Regions from separate parts of the Thioalbus denitrificans genome, predicted to be linked through region 2. Evidence: predicted binding sites of a transcription regulator. Region 2 holds the regulator's gene; each other region holds the start of a gene.

Region 1 (5,166 bases), on a different contig from region 2:
GTGGCCGACGGTGAAACCGAGGCTGAACTCCTGCGGCAGGTCGAAGCTCAGGCCGGCGTAGTAGTAGAGATCACCTTCGGTGAAGGCGCCGTCATCCACCTCGCTGGCCAGGGTGTAGTTGAGGCCGGCGTTGAACATCAGGTAGCTGGCGCTCACACCCAGCTCGAGGAAGTTGGCGTCCCAGGAGGAGGGGTAGGTGTAGTAGAACAGCCCCACGTCGTAGCCGAACTCGCCCACCGAGCCGCCATAGCCGCCGTAGAGATCGAGCTCGTGGCCGGTGTCGTCGCCGAACTTCACGTTGGAGGCCCAGGTGCCGAGGTAGAAGCCGCTGTCATGGCTCCAGTCCACGCCACCCTGCACCGCCGGGCCATTGTCGCTCTGGGTGACGCCGCGCCAGACATAGTCGCTGGTGACGCCGATGTTGGCCGACAGCTCCGCCTGTGCCGCGCCGGCGCTCAGCAGCAGGCCCACGGCCAGGGGAAGGGTCTTCTTGATCATGTGTGCACTCTCCTGAATCACTAGGGTCGAATCCTGCGGGGCCTGCCTGGGGCCGTCACCCCGAATCAAAAGTCTTGCCACCCGTCCTTTGCAGAAGACGTGCCACTATTGAATTACCATTAATAAACAGTTTCTTATATAGGATTCCGCCCTCCAGCCACGCATCAATGGAGGGCTTGCCGCCGGGATGCGCACCAACCTGGTGCACGCCGGACCGGGTCAGCGGTGGCGGCGCACGGGAAACGTGCCGGGGCGGTTGCCGCGATGACAAAAGAAACGGGCGCCGAAGCGCCCGTCGATGGGGTTGGGAGCGGCTTCTCAGAGCACGTAGCCGCGCTCGTCGTGGGCCGCCAGGTCGAGACCCTGGGTCTCCGCCTCCTCGCTGACCCGCAGGCCGATGGTGAGATCCAGCACCTTGAGGATGACGAAGCTCAGCACACCGGTGTAGACCAGGGTGAAGAGCACCCCCAGCAGCTGCACCCAGACCTGTCCGCCGATGGTCACGCCCTCGGCCAGCCCCGCGCCACCCAGGGCCGCATCGGCGAACACGCCGGTGAGCAGCGCGCCGATGATGCCGCCCACGCCGTGCACCCCGAAGACATCCAGGGAGTCGTCGTAGCCGAAGGCGCGCTTCAGGCGGGTGGCGGCGAAGAAGCAGCCCACGCCGGCGGCGACGCCGATGGCGAGCGCCCCCATGGGGCCGGCGGTGCCGGAGGCCGGGGTGATGGCCACCAGCCCGGCCACCGCGCCGGAGGCGATGCCCAGCACGCTCGGCTTGCCGTGGCTCAGCCACTCGCTGAACATCCAGCCCAGCGCCGCCGCCGCCGTGGCCAGCTGGGTCACCGCCATGGCCATGCCGGCGGTCCCGTTGGCGGCCACCGCGCTGCCGGCGTTGAAGCCGAACCAGCCGACCCACAGCATGGAGGCGCCCACCACAGTGAGGGCCAGGTTGTGGGGCGGCATGGCGGTGGTGGGCCAGCCCTTGCGCCGCCCCAGCATGATGGCCGCCACCAGCCCCGCCATGCCGGCGTTGATGTGCACCACCGTGCCGCCGGCGAAGTCGAGCACCCCCAGGTCCCACATGAACCCGCCGTCACCGCTCCAGACCATGTGGGCGATGGGCGCGTAGACCAGCGTGAACCACAGCCCCATGAACCAGAGCATGGCGGAGAACTTCATGCGCTCGGCGAAGGCGCCCACGATGAGCGCCGGGGTGATGATGGCGAAGGTCATCTGGAAGGTCATGAACACCGTCTCCGGCACCGTGCCGGTGAGGCTGTCCACCGTCACCCCGCCCAGGAACGCCAGGTCGAGGCCGCCCACGAAGGAGCGCAGGTTGGTCACCCCCGCCTCCATGCCGGCGGTGTCGAAGGCCAGGCTGTAGCCGTACAGCGCCCACAGCACCGACATCAGCGCGGTGATGGCGAAGCACTGCATCAGCACCGAGAGCACGTTCTTGCTGCGCACCATGCCGGCGTAGAACAGCGACAGACCGGGAATGGTCATGAACAGCACCAGGGCCGTGGCGGTGAGCATCCAGGCGGTGTCGCCGGAATCGGGACCCGCCGCGTCGGCCGCCAGGGCCAGGCCCGGCCCCGCCAGCAGGGCGGCGAATGCCAGGAATCGGTTTGCGGTTTTCATCGGTATGCCTCTCCCGGCCTCACAGAGCCTCATCGCCCATATCCCCGGTGCGGATGCGCACCCCCTGCTCCAGCACGGAGACGAAGATCTTGCCGTCGCCGATCTTTCCCGTCCGGGCGGCGCCCGTAATGGCTTCGATGACCCCCTCCACCTGGGCGTCCGGGACCGCGGCCTCCAGTTTCACCTTGGGCAGGAAGTCCACCACGTACTCCGCCCCGCGGTAGAGCTCGGTGTGGCCCTTCTGCCGCCCGAAACCCTTCACCTCGGTGACCGTGATGCCCTGCACCCCCACCTCCGAGAGCGCCTCGCGCACGTCATCCAGCTTGAAGGGCTTGATGATTGCCGTTACCAGTTTCATAGGATCTGTTCCTCCGTCCGGGGCCCACCGACCCCGCCACCGTTCCCACCGTGCCGCGAAGTGCCGCACGGCATCCACCCGGATATGAGCAGCTTCCGTGCCAGTTGCAGGAGCCACGGATTATCAATGGGTTAGAATGGGGCCCGGCCCCCGGTATCCGGAATTGCGCCCCGATCCGCACCAATCTGGTGCACGCCCTCCATGTCCACCGGCACGTGATTTTCGTAAACTGGGGCGGCACACCGCATCCGGCCGCTGCCGGAGATCCGGTAGTGATGCGGTAAACTGGTCTCCCATGCAGGCGCGACGGGCTCCCGCGGAGCGCGTCCGGCCGCCGGGACCTTCAAACCTGCCGAGGAATACAACCGGTGCTCGACCCGAAACGACTCGATGAACTCTCCCAGCGCCTCGCCGGCGCGGTGCCCGGAGCACGGGAGATGCGCTCGGAGCTGGAGCGCAGCTTCCGCGCCCTGCTCAGCTCCACCTTCGAGAAGCTGGATCTGGTCAGCCGCGAGGAGTTCGACGTCCAGGCCCAAGTGCTCGCGCGCACCCGGGCCCGGCTGGAGGAGCTGGAACGGCAGGTGGCGCTGCTCGAGCGCCGCCTGCAGGATGACCCGGGAGCCGCCACCCCGGGCCACTGACGGGCCACGGCCCCGCGACGGCAGGAGCGCCGCCGCCTGACGGACAGGGAAGTCCATGCCACAGGATCCTGACATCACGCCCGCCGCGCACGCGGGCGCCGCGCCGTCCGCCGCCCGCGGCGACGGCAAGCCCGGGCTGGCCGTGGTGCTGAGCCGCGCCGCCGCGGGCCTGCACGCCCCGCTGGTGAGCGTGGAGGTGCACCTGGCCAACGGCCTGCCGGGCCTGTCCATCGTCGGGCTGCCGGAGGCGGCGGTGCGCGAGAGCAAGGACCGGGTCCGCGCGGCGCTGCAGAACGCCGGCTTCCAGTTCCCTCCGCGGCGCATCACCATCAATCTCGCCCCCGCCGATCTCCCCAAGGAGGGCGGCCGCTTCGACCTGCCCATCGCCGTGGGAATCCTCGCCGCTTCCGGCCAGCTGCCCCGCGCGGCGCTGGCGGACGTGGAGTTCCTCGGTGAGCTGGCCCTGGGCGCGGCCCTGCGCGGCGTGCCCGCCCTGCTGCCGGCGGCCCTGGCCGCGGGCCGGGACGGTCACCGCCTGGTAGTGCCGCGGGAGAATGCCGACGAGGCGGCCCTGCCCGGTGCGGCCGAGATCCTGCCCGCCGGGCACCTGCTGGGCGTCTGCGCCCACCTGCTGGGCCGGGAGCGGATCACACCCCACCACTACCGGCCCGGCCCCGTCGACCCGGCCGACGGCCTCGACCTGGCCGAGGTGCGCGGCCAGCACCGCGCCCGCCGGGCGCTGGAGATCGCCGCCGCGGGCAGCCACAGCCTGCTCCTCATCGGCCCCCCGGGCACCGGCAAGACCATGCTCGCCAGCCGCCTGCCGGGGCTGCTCCCGCCCATGTCCCACGCGGAGGCCCTGGAGGCGGCGGCGGTGGCCTCCATCAGCGGCACGCCCTTCCAGCCCGGGCGCTGGGGCGTGCGCCCGTTCCGCGCCCCCCACCACACGGCCTCGGGGGTGGCGCTGGTGGGCGGCGGCACCACCCCCCGTCCCGGTGAGATCTCCCTGGCCCATCACGGCGTACTGTTCCTGGACGAGCTGCCCGAGTTCGACCGCCGGGTGCTGGAGGTGCTGCGCGAACCGCTGGAATCGGGCCGCATCACCATCTCCCGCGCCGCCCGCCAGGCGGAGTTCCCCGCCCGGTTCCAGCTGGTGGCGGCCATGAACCCCTGTCCCTGCGGCTACCTGGGCGACCCCTCGGGGCGCTGCCGCTGCAGCGCCGAGCAGGTGCTCCGCTACCGCGCCCGCCTCTCCGGCCCGCTGCTCGATCGCATCGACATGCACGTGGAGGTGCCGCCGCTGCCGGCGGAAGCGTTGACCGCGGCCGACCCGCGCGCCGAGACCAGCGCGGCGGTGCGCGAACGGGTCTGCGCCGCGCGCAAGCGCCAGCAGGCCCGCTCGGACCGCCCCAACGCCATCCTCGACGAGCGCGCCATCGACCGCCACTGCCGCCCCGACGCGGCCGGCCGCGCCCTGCTGGCCCAGGCCACGGCACGGCTCGGGCTCTCCGCCCGCGCCCACCGCCGCGTGCTCAAGCTCGCCCGCACCATCGCCGACCTGGACGGCGCTGAGGCCCTGTCGGTGACCCACCTCACCGAGGCCATCGGCTACCGGCAGATGGACCGGACCCGCTGAGCCGAACCGCCGGACACAATTTTTCACGGCCCGGGGAATCCGAATGTGGCGACATCGCCCACGCCTGTGCAATTCTCGGTTCTGGAGGTGGTAACCACGTGTCACCGCGTGGGTTTTTCCTGCCTGTTCCGGGACTGCAGCAGAGGATTGCATGACTCCACGCCGACGCGGCCCGCACTCCCCCGCCCTCAGGGCCGCGGGGCTGTTCCTCGCTCTCGGCGGAGGCTGGATCCTGCTTACCGACCTCATCGTCGAACGACTGAGCCACGATGCCGCGATCCGGTCGTGGCTGCAGCACCTCAAGGGCATCCTCTTCGTTATCGGCGCCAGCCTGGTGGTCTACCTCATCGCCCGCCGCCGTGAACGGAGTGAAACCGAACTGCGCGAGAGCG
Region 2 (5,166 bases):
GTATCGGTGGGGATGCCGCGCTTGTAGCCGAAGGACTGGAACAGCAGCGACAGTTCCCCGATCCGCTTGCCCGCCACCCGTTCGCGGATGATGTCGCGCAGCTGGTAGATGTTGAGCGCGCTGGTGTCCACCCGCAGATCGGCCAGGGAGGCGATGGAGCCGAGCAGCTCCCGCTCGCGGTCGATGGCCTCGCGCAGGGGCAGGTCGCCGCGGCTCAGGGGATGGCGCCGGCGGGTTTCGCTGAAGCGCTTCAGCAGCACCGGGTTTTCGGCGTCGAGGAAGATGATCTGACAGCCCAGGCCGCGGGCCTTGACCGCGGCCAGGATCTCCGGGAAGCGGGCCAGGTCGGCGGGCAGGTTGCGCGCGTCGATGCTCACCGCGGTCCGCCCGCCGCGGGGCAGGGCGCCGGCTTCGCTGAGCTGCTCGGCCAGGGCCGGCAGCAGGCCGACCGGGAGGTTGTCCACGCAGTAGTACTCCAGGTCCTCCAGGGTCTGCAGGGCGATGCTCTTGCCCGAGCCCGACAGACCGCTGATGACCACCAGGTTCATGCCGGTCCCCGCTCGATGTGGGCCCGCTGGCGTTCGATGAACTCGGTGCCGGCGTCGTAGCCCCGGCTCTTGAGCAGCTCGTTGCGCACGGCGGCCTCCACCAGCACCGCCAGGTTGCGTCCCTCCGCCACCGGAATGGTCACCTCGGGCACCTCGATGCCGAGCATTTCGCGGCGGCGCTGGACGCCGTGCAGCCGGTCGATGGCCGCGAGTTCATGGCCTTCCATCTCCTTGAGGTGTATCACCAGGTCCAGTACATGCTCCGGTGCCAGGGCGCTGTCGCCGAACATGGCCCGCACGTTGAGTATGCCCAGTCCGCGAACTTCAAGGAAGTCGTGCAGCGGCTCCGGGCAGTAGCCCACCAGCATGCGCGGAACGGTATTGGCGAACTCCGGGGCATCGTCGGCGATGAGCCGGTGCCCGCGGCTGAGCAGGGCGAGGGCCAGTTCGCTCTTGCCGATGCCGCTCTCGCCGCTGAGCAGCACACCGGCGCCCAGCACCTCCATGAACACGCCGTGGACGGTGATGCGCGCCGAGAGGGACTGGGTGAGATAGAAGTTGAGACGGTTGATCAGCCGCCGGGGTTCCAGGCGGGAGCTGAACAGGGGAAATCCGCTCCGCTCCGCGTGCTCCACCAGCCGGGGCGGGGGCGCGCCGTCCCCCGTCAGGATGGCGAGGACCGCCGGTGCCGCGAACGGATCCCGGGCCGGATCCGCCTCCCGCTCCAGCCACGCCAGCTCGGCGTCGGTCAGCAGGGGAATCGCGTGGGGATGTATCGGGTTGTAGAAGCCCGCGAGCCCGGTCACGGGGAGATCCGGGAGGCTCAGGGAACGTTCGCCGCCGGCCTGGCCGGCAATCCAGGTGAGGCAGAGATTCTCCTGCTGGACTTCAAACAGGTTTTGTATGCTGATCGTCCGGGGCATCCGTTTCGGCGGCCTCGTAACTCAGGATCGTCTGGAGCAGCGCTGCCGCGTCGGGTGCCTCGCGCAGCCGTTGCCGGGCCTCTTCGTCGCTGAACAGCTGGGCCAGCCGTGCCAGGACCTCGAGGTGCTCCTCGGTGGCGTTCTCGGGCACCAGCAGCGCGAACAGCAGGTCCACCGGCTTGTCGTCGATGGCGTCGAAGTCGATGGGCTCCTGCAGGTGCGCCAGCGCGCCGATGACGTGGTCGCTGTTCTTCAGCCGTCCGTGGGGAATGGCGATACCGTGGCCGATGCCGGTGCTGCCGAGGCGCTCGCGGGCGATGAGGCTCTCGAACACCTCGGTGGGGTCCAGCTCCGGCTCGTCAGTCGCCGCCAGGCCGCCGAGGAATTCCAGCGCGCGCTTCTTGCTGCCGGCGATGACGTCGGTCGCGGTGCGTTCGAGGGTCAGGATGTCACGCAGGTGCATGGTGATTCGTCACTGTGCGGGGCGATCCGTTCGATTTCAATCGTCTGGCGTCTCTCACTGGTCTCGGTCCGGGTCCGCCGCGGTTGTCGTGGGTTCGAGTCCGGGACGGGGCTGACGGGGCCGCCGGCCCCGTCAGCCCTCCCCGGTTCCGGGCTCAGGCGCGCTTGGCGCTCTCGTGGTTGTGAGCCTGGGACTTTTCCTTGTGCTTCTTCACCTGCCGGTCGAGCTTGTCCACCAGGGCATCGATGGCCGCGTACATGTCATCGTGCTCGGCGTCGGCGTACAGTTCGGCCCCGCTCAGATGGATGGTGGCCTCGGCTTTCTGCCGCAGCTTCTCCACGCCCAGGATCACGTGCACGTTGGTGATGTTGTCGAAATGGCGTTCGACCTTCTCCAGCTTCGAGTTCACATAGTCGCGCAGTGCCGGGGTGATGTCGACGTGATGACCGGTGATGTTGGTCTGCATAGCTGACTCCTTAAGCCTTATAGCAGGCGCTTTCTTTCGTTTGATGGCGGTATCGCCATGACCTCGCGGTACTTTGCGATGGTCCTGCGTGCCACATTGACTCCCTGATCAGACAGGATTTTTGCGATCTTGCTGTCGCTGAGCGGCTTGGACGGGTGCTCGGCGGCGATGAGCTTCTTGATGAGCGCCCGGATCGCCGTGGAGGAGGCCTCGCCTCCGCTCGCCGTACTGACGTGGCTGGAGAAGAAGTATTTCAGCTCAAAGATACCACGGGGGGTGAGCATGTACTTCTGGGTGGTGACCCGGGAGATGGTGGACTCGTGCATCTCCACCGCTTCGGCGATGTCGTGCAGGACGAGGGGCTTCATGGCCTCCTCGCCGTGCTCCAGGAAGCCGCGCTGGTGCTCCACGATGCAGGTGGCCACCTTCAGCAGGGTCTCGTTGCGGCTCTGGATGCTCTTCAGGAACCAGCGCGCCTCCTGCAACTGGGTGCGCAGGAAGTTGTTGTCCTGGCTGTTGTCGGCCCGGCGCACGAGGGCGGCGTAGCTGGGGTTCACGCGCAGTCGCGGGGAGGCCTCCGGGTTGAGCTCCACCAGCCAGCTGCCCCGGTGCTTGCGCACGGTGACATCCGGCACCACGTACTGGGGCTCCTCGCCGCCCACCTCGTTGCCGGGGCGGGGGTTGAGGGTCTGGATCAGCTGGATGACCTCGCGCAGCTCGTCCTCGCTGATCTTCATCCGCCGCTGGACCTGGGCGTAGTCGCGGGAGCCCAGCAGTTCCAGGTGGTTTTCCACCAGGTTCAGCGCCTCGCTGCGCCAGGGCGTGGCGGCGGGCAGCTGGCGCAGCTGCAGGGACAGGCATTCGCCCAGGTTGCGGGCGCCCACCCCGAGGGGGTCGAAGGTCTGGATGCGGTGCAGGACCGCCTCCAGCTCGTCGAGCTCCACCTCGAACTCGGGGTCGAGGCTGGCCAGGAGCTCCTCCAGCGTGGCGCCGAGGTAGCCGCGTTCGTCGATGGCGTCGATGAGCAGCCGGGCCAGTTCCAGGTCGCGGTCGTTGAAATGGGCGAGGCTGGCCTGCCAGAGGAGGTGCTCCTGGAGCGACTCGCCCCCATGGCTGACATTGGCGAACTCCTGCTCGTCACCCTCGTCGGGCCCGGAATTGCTGCTGGGCACGTCGTAGATGTCGTCCCAGGCGCTGTCCACCGGGAGGTCCGCGGGAATGTCCGCGTCGTTGCGCTCGAGGTCGAGGTCGCGGTCCTCGGCCTCGCTGCCCGACGTCGATGGCGCCTCCGCCTCACCCGACGCTTCGACCTCGTCCTCCGCCAGCTCCAGCATGGGATTGGTCTCCAGCGCCTCCTGGACCTCCATCTGCAGGTCGAGCGCTGAGAGCTGCAGCAGCTTGATGGCCTGCTGCAGCTGCGGCGTCATGGTGAGTTGCTGGCTCAGCCGGAGCTGAATGGAGGGTTTCATACGGCGCGTCGTCGTCTAGGCGTAAACGGATATCCGGTATCCGTTGTCGTTATGTCCGGATTGTAACGCAAATAACATGCCGTGCAGATAGGGGCACGGGCCGCGCGGGTATCCCCGCGACCGGGGAGGCGGGAAGTCACAGGCGGAACTCGTGGCCCAGGTAGACGTCCCGGACCTGGCTGTTGTCGAGGATTTCGGCCGGCGTGCCGTGGGCGATGCCGTTGCCGTTGCTCATGATGTAGGCGCGGTCGCAGATGCCGAGGGTCTCGCGGACGTTGTGGTCGGTAATCAGGATCCCGATGCCGCGGTCGCGCAGGTGGCTGATGATGCGCTGGATATCGAGTACCGAGAGGGGGTCCACGCCGGCGAAGGGCTCGTCCAGCAGGATGAAGCGGGGCTCGGTCGCCAGCGCCCGGGCAATCTCCACCCGCCGCCGCTCGCCGCCGGAGAGGCTGATGCCGAGATTGTCGTGGAGATGGCCCACGTGGAACTCGTGCATGAGGCTGTCGGCGAGCCGCCGGCGCTTGCCGGGCGTGAGATCCCGGCGCAGCTCCAGGATGGCCATGATGTTCTGCTCGACGGTGAGCTTGCGGAATACCGAGGCTTCCTGGGGCAGGTAGCCGATGCCGCGCCGGGCGCGAATGTGCATGGGCTCCCGGGTCAGGTCGGCTCCATCCATGGTGATGGCGCCGCTGTCGCAGCGCACCAGGCCCACGATCATGTAGAAGCAGGTGGTCTTGCCGGCGCCGTTCGGGCCCAGCAGGCCCACCACCTCGCCGCTCTCCACCCGCAGGGAGACATCGCGGACCACCTCGCGGGCGCCGTAGCGTTTGCCCAGCCCGCGGGTTTCCAGGACGCTCATTGCTTGCTGTCGCCGCCCCTGGAGGGGACGATGGTCATCTGCACCCGGCCCGGCTTGCCGCCCTCGCCGCTGCCGCCGGTGGCCAGCACCGACTCGCGCTGCAGGTCATATTCAATACGCTGCCCGCTGAACGTATTGCGCCCCTGGGTCACCTTCGCCTCGCCGATGAGCACCAGCATGCGGCTCTTGCCCTGGTATTCCAGCTTCTTCGCCTCGGCGGTCACGTCCTTGTTCCGGCCCTCGGGGCGCTGGCGGAAACGCACCGGGTTGCCGGTGGCGGTAATCTGGGACAGCTCGCCGCCGGCGGCGTGGACCACCAGCCGGTCGGCGTGCAGCTCGATGCTGCCCTGGGTCAGGACCACCCGCCCGGTATAGGTGCTGACGCCCGTGGCCTCGTTCAGCTCCGCCTGGTCGGCCTCGAGGCTGATGGGCTTG
Region 3 (5,166 bases), on a different contig from region 2:
AGTCCGCCTCGGTGAGCAGGCCGGCGCTGGGCTGGAAGTTGCGGGCCGGGTCCTCGGCGTAGAGGCGCGCCTGGATGGCCCAGCCCCGGGGGTTGGGCCGGTAGCTGTCGAGGAACTCGCTCTCCCCGGCGGCCTGGCGCACCATCCACTCCACCAGGTCCACGCCGTAGACCTCCTCGGTGACGCCGTGCTCCACCTGCAGGCGGGTGTTCACCTCCAGGAAATGGAAGTCGTCGGTGTCGGCGTCGAAAATGAACTCCACGGTCCCCGCCGACCGGTAGCCCACCGCCCGCCCGAGACGCACGGCGGCGGCGTGGAGGCGGGCGCGCAGGGCGTCGTCGAGGCCGGGGGCCGGGGTCTCCTCGATCACCTTCTGGTTGCGCCGCTGCACCGAGCAGTCGCGCTCGCCCAGGGCCACCACCCGGCCGGCGCCGTCGCCGAAGATCTGCACCTCGATGTGGCGGGCGCGCTCGATGAACTTCTCCAGGAACATGCCCACCTGGCCGAAGTTGTTGCGGCTGAGCCGCTCCACCGAGTGATAGGCCTCGCGCAGTTCCGCCTCGTCGCGGCAGAGCTGCATGCCGATGCCGCCGCCGCCCGCCGTGCTCTTGAGCATCACCGGGTAGCCGATGCGCGCGGCCTCCGCCAGGGCGTACTCCACCCCCTCCAGCAGCCCGCTGCCCGGCAGCAGCGGAACGCCGTTGATCTGCGCCAGCTCGCGGGCGGTGTGCTTGAGGCCGAAGTCGCGCATCTGCTGCGGCGTCGGGCCGATGAAGGCGATGCCCTCGGCGGCGCAGAGCTCGGCGAAGGCCGCGTTCTCGCTGAGGAAGCCGTAGCCGGGATGGATGGCCTGGGCGCCGCTCTCCCGCGCCGCGGCGAGGATGCGGGCGGTATCCAGGTAGCTCCGGGAGGCGGGCGCCGGACCGATGCACAGCGCCTCGTCGGCCTGGGCCACGTGCAGGGAGTGGGCATCGGCCTCCGAGTAGACCGCCACCGACTTGATGCCCATGCGCTTCAGGGTGCGGATGACGCGGCAGGCGATGGCGCCGCGGTTGGCGATCAGGACCTTCTTGAACATGCTTCTTCCACTCCGGCGATTAATTCAACGCTAAGACGCGAAGGCGCAAAGACCCAGGTCAAGAAAGGCGAATCGAGTTGCGCGGGGAGCCACCCGGGCCATACCGGCCCCCGGTTGCCCATCGCTCCGCACCCATCGTCACACTCACAGGATCTTCCCTCTTCGCGGCTTGGCGCCTTTGCGTCCTGGCGTTAATTCCTTTCCACGCAAGTTCCTTTCCAACCCGGTCACGGCGCATCCCAGACCAGCATCTCCACCGGGGTGGGGTTGTAGGCGTTGCAGGGGTTGTTGAGCTGGGGGCAGTTGGAGACCAGCACCAGCACGTCCATCTCGGCGCGCATCTCCACGTACTTGAGCGGGGCGGAGATGCCGTCCTCGAAGGTGAGGCCGCCCGCCGGGGTCACCGGGACGTTCATGAAGAAGTTGATGTTGCTGGAGAGATCGCGCTTGGTCATGCCCCGATCCCACTGCGCCAGCGCCATCAGGAAGCTGTCGCGGCAGCTGTGCATGTGGCGCTTGTCCAGGGCGTAGCGCACCGTGTTGCTCTCCGCCGAGCAGGCGCCGCCGAGGGTGTCGTGGCGGCCGCAGGTGTCGGCGGTGATGGTGAGCATCACGTTGCCGAGGTTGGAGAGCAGCTTGGTGCCCGTGGTGAGGTAGATGTTGCCCTGCCCGCGGATGGTGTCCTGGGCGCTGTAGCGCTCCTCCGGGTCGGCGGCGCTGTAGAACAGGGTGTCCACCGCCTGGTTGCCCTCGAGGTCGAGAATGCGGAACACCTGCCCCTGCTTCACCACCTTCATCCACGGCTCGCCCGCGGGCACCACCTCGCGGCAGAGGGCGTCTGCCGGGTCGAGCGGGCTCTCCACCAGTTGCGTCGTCATGGTCGTTCTCCTGTTCGCTGCGCGGGCCGGGCTCAGAGGTAGAGCCGATCGGTGTTGGCGAAGCCGCGCCGGTTCTCGGGGCAGCGGTTGCGGCAGGGATCGTCGGCGCCGGCGGGACCGCTGTACCAAGCGGTGAGCTTCACGTCGCGGGGCCGGTACTCCGGATCCGGATCGAGGGGATGCTGGCAGGTGGAGAGCACCACCAGGGTTTCCATCTCGAAGCGGAGATCCACGTGGTCGCCCGCCCGCGAGTGGCCGCCGGCGAAGGCCATGTTGCCACCGTCGTCCACCACCACCTTGCTGAAGAAATTGATGTTGGGCACCAGGTCGCGCCGGCCGAGTCCGTACTTGGCCACCTCGTTGAGCAGGCTGTCGTAGCCGTTGCGGTGGCAGGCGTTGCGCGCCTCCTGGTAGCTCAGCGCGCCGTACCTGCGCGCCACCATGGCGGCGTTGGAGACGCCGCCGATGGGATCGTGCCAGCCCACGCTGTCGCCGGTGATGGAGCAGAGCACGCGGCCCATGTCGGAGTAGCAGGCGCAGCCGGCGGTGAGGTGGGCGGTGTGCTGCGCCTTGAGGGTGTCGGCCATGTTGTAGCGCTCGAGCTTCTCCTCGTTGTTGTAGAGCAGCATGGCGACATTGGCCCCGCCACCCACGTCGGTCAGGCGCAGGGTGGTGCCGCGGCGGAGCACCCCGGACCAGTGGGCCCCGCCCGGCACCAGTTCCTCCCACAGCGGGCTGCTCGGCGAAGATTCACGCATTGAAACCACCTCCTGTTCGGAGCCTCGCGGGACTCCCGGCTCGTAACGATTCCCGGTATTAACAATTCCGTTTTCGGTAATACCCTGCATCGGTAACAGCAAGGCGCGTGCCAGCCGGACACGGCCCTGGAACCCCGGAAAAACAGGCCTGCGCAGGGGTCACGCGCACCATCCTGGATCAGTGCCCCGCGGCCGGCACGGTCCTGGTGCATCACGCCTGGCCGGCGCGTTTCTCCGCGGGCAGGTGCAGTTGCGGGATCAGCGTGGTGGTCAACTCCAGCTTGCCGGAGATGACCCCGCGCAGGGTGATCATCTCGTCGGCGATGAGCTGCAGCGCCGCCGCCGGCCCCTGCACCAGGATCACCTCCATGGTCTGGGAGTGCATGAGGTGGACGTGCAGCGAGCTGATCACCTCGCGGATGTGCTCGTGCTGGAGATCCGCCAGACTCTTCTGCAGGTTCGGCGTGGAGTGGTCGTAGAGCAGGGTGATGGTGCCGGCCATGATCTCGCTGCCCAGCGCCTGCTTGTGGGCCGCCACCTGCTCGCTCACCATCTCCGCGATGGCCTGGGATCGGCTCATGAAGCCGCGCTCCGAAACCATCGCGTCGAGCTGCCGCAGCAGCGGCTCCGGCAGGGAGACGCTGATGCGGCTGACGCCGCCGTTGCCGTTGTGACCGCTCATGCCCGTGCCCTCCCCTCCTTGCACTCCGTTGCCGGCGCCGTATCAGAACAGGTGGCTGTAGCGCTCGATCTCCCAGGCCGAGATGGTCTGGTGATAGGCGTTCCACTCCTGGCGCTTGTAGCGGATGAACTCGTCGCGCAGCCCCTGGCCCAGCGCATCGATGACGAAGGGGTCGGCCTCGAAGGCATCCACCGCCTCCTGCAGGTCGCGCGGCAGGAACTCGATGCCGCGCGCGGCGCGCTCCTCCTCGGTCAGCTCGTAGAGGTTGTCCTCCTGGGGCTGGCCGGGATCGAGCCCCTCGCGGATGCCCTCCAGGCCGGCGGCCAGCGCGAGCGCCGCGGCCAGGTAGGGGTTCACCGCGCCGTCGGCGTTGCGCGACTCGAAGCGGCCGCCGCCCATGGGCACGCGCACGGAGTTGGTGCGGTTGTTGGAGCCGAAGGAGTTGAACACCGGCGCCCAGGTGAAGTAGGGCATGTCGCCCTGGCGTACCAGCCGCTTGTAGCTGTTCACCGTGGGGGCGAACGCCGCGCACAGCGCCTTGCCGTGCTTGATGACCCCGGCGATGAACTGGTAGCCCAGTTCGGTGAGCCCCAGCCCCCGCGGGTCCTCCTTCGGGTCGCGGGCGAACAGGTTCCTGCCCGTCTCCAGGTCGTAGAGGGACATGTTGAAGTGGGCGCCGTTGCCGGTCTTGTCGGCGAAGGGCTTGGGCATGAAGGTGGCGACGAGCCCTTCCTGCTTCGCGAACTCCTTGGCCATCAGGCGCAGGAAGGTGTAGCGGTCGCAGGAGGTGACCGCGTCGGCGTACTTGAAGTCGAATTCGAACTGGCCGTTGGCGTCCTCGTGGTCGAAGGAGTAGAGGTCCCAGCCCAGCGCGTTGATGGCGGTGGCCATCCGGTCGAGCCAGCCGAACTGGTCGAGGAAGCCGCGGGCATCGTAGCAGGGCTTGGTGAGCCGGTCGTCGGGGTTGGGCACCGCGAGGCTGCCGTCGGCGTTCTGGCGCAGCACGAACACCTCCGCCTCGATGCCGAGGTTCATCCCGAAGCCCATCGCGGCGGCCTTCTCCAGCTGCTTCTTCAGCGCCACCCGTGCGTTGAGGGGGTAGGGCTCGCCGTGGAAGGTGTTGTCGGCGGGCATCCACGCCATCTCCGGCTGCCAGGGCAGCTGGATGATGTGGTCGAGATCCGGCATCGAGGCGATCTCGTCGTCGTTGGGCTTCTGCCCGAGCCCGTCCAGCGCATAGCCGGTGTAGAGCTCCGAGCCATGGGCCATGTGCTCCAGGTGGTCGATGGGCACCACCTTGCCCTTGGGGTTGCCGTGGATGTCCACGTAGGCGCCGAGGCAGTACTTCACCCCCTTGGCCTTCAGTTCGTCCCGGATCCGCTTGATCTCTTCGGCGCTCTTCATGTCAGCAACTCTCGTCGGTCTTTTCGAAGTAGGAGTGGGGCAGGGGCGGCTCCTCGGCCATGCCCCGGGTGATCAGTTCCGCCAGGTCATCCACCATCCAGGCGTAGAGCTCGGCGCCGGCGGCGGCGCTGGCGCGGCTGGGATAACCGGTGACGCCGTTGCGGCTGGTGCGGTTGACCGGGTGGGCGAAGACGCTCTCCGTGGTGCGATCCGGGTCGTCAGCCGCCTCGATGCGCTCCTCGCGCACCAGCGCCGGGGCGATGGCCTGCATCAGCGCCGTCTCGGCGGCGTTGGCGTGCCAGTCGCCGGCGTCCTCGAAGTGGCGCGCGCGCACCCGCTCGCTGATGGCGGCGCTGTTGACCAGCG

What was found. The regulator sigma-54, encoded in region 2, starts transcription at its own class of promoters, with help from an activator protein. The targets are predictions, from matches to a motif close to TGGCANGNTNCNTGCTT.
Region 1: a site for sigma-54 is predicted at 2,584-2,600, ahead of DFQ59_RS00090 (P-II family nitrogen regulator). Genes of this name have one in related genera too.
Region 3: a site for sigma-54 is predicted at 2,811-2,827, ahead of DFQ59_RS18530 (urea amidolyase associated protein UAAP1). Genes of this name have one in related genera too.

The regions. Positions count from the first base shown of each region.
Region 1 covers NZ_QPJY01000001.1:20,527-25,692, forward strand. The annotation lists gene DFQ59_RS00080 (TorF family putative porin) at 1-498, opposite strand, end outside; gene DFQ59_RS00085 (ammonium transporter) at 817-2,139, opposite strand; gene DFQ59_RS00090 (P-II family nitrogen regulator) at 2,159-2,497, opposite strand; gene DFQ59_RS00095 (accessory factor UbiK family protein) at 2,866-3,138, shown strand; gene DFQ59_RS00100 (YifB family Mg chelatase-like AAA ATPase) at 3,194-4,774, shown strand; gene DFQ59_RS00105 (HD domain-containing phosphohydrolase) at 4,926-5,166, shown strand, end outside.
Region 2 covers NZ_QPJY01000003.1:53,066-58,231, reverse strand. The annotation lists gene rapZ (RNase adapter RapZ) at 1-548, opposite strand, end outside; gene hprK (HPr(Ser) kinase/phosphatase) at 545-1,471, opposite strand; gene ptsN (PTS IIA-like nitrogen regulatory protein PtsN) at 1,437-1,934, opposite strand; gene hpf (ribosome hibernation-promoting factor, HPF/YfiA family) at 2,089-2,400, opposite strand; gene DFQ59_RS08535 (RNA polymerase factor sigma-54) at 2,418-3,869, opposite strand; gene lptB (LPS export ABC transporter ATP-binding protein) at 4,006-4,731, opposite strand; gene lptA (lipopolysaccharide transport periplasmic protein LptA) at 4,728-5,166, opposite strand, start outside.
Region 3 covers NZ_QPJY01000016.1:56,032-61,197, reverse strand. The annotation lists gene uca (urea carboxylase) at 1-1,078, opposite strand, end outside; gene DFQ59_RS18535 (urea amidolyase associated protein UAAP2) at 1,306-1,956, opposite strand; gene DFQ59_RS18530 (urea amidolyase associated protein UAAP1) at 1,989-2,714, opposite strand; gene nikR (nickel-responsive transcriptional regulator NikR) at 2,926-3,396, opposite strand; gene glnT (type III glutamate--ammonia ligase) at 3,439-4,800, opposite strand; gene DFQ59_RS18515 (creatininase family protein) at 4,802-5,166, opposite strand, start outside.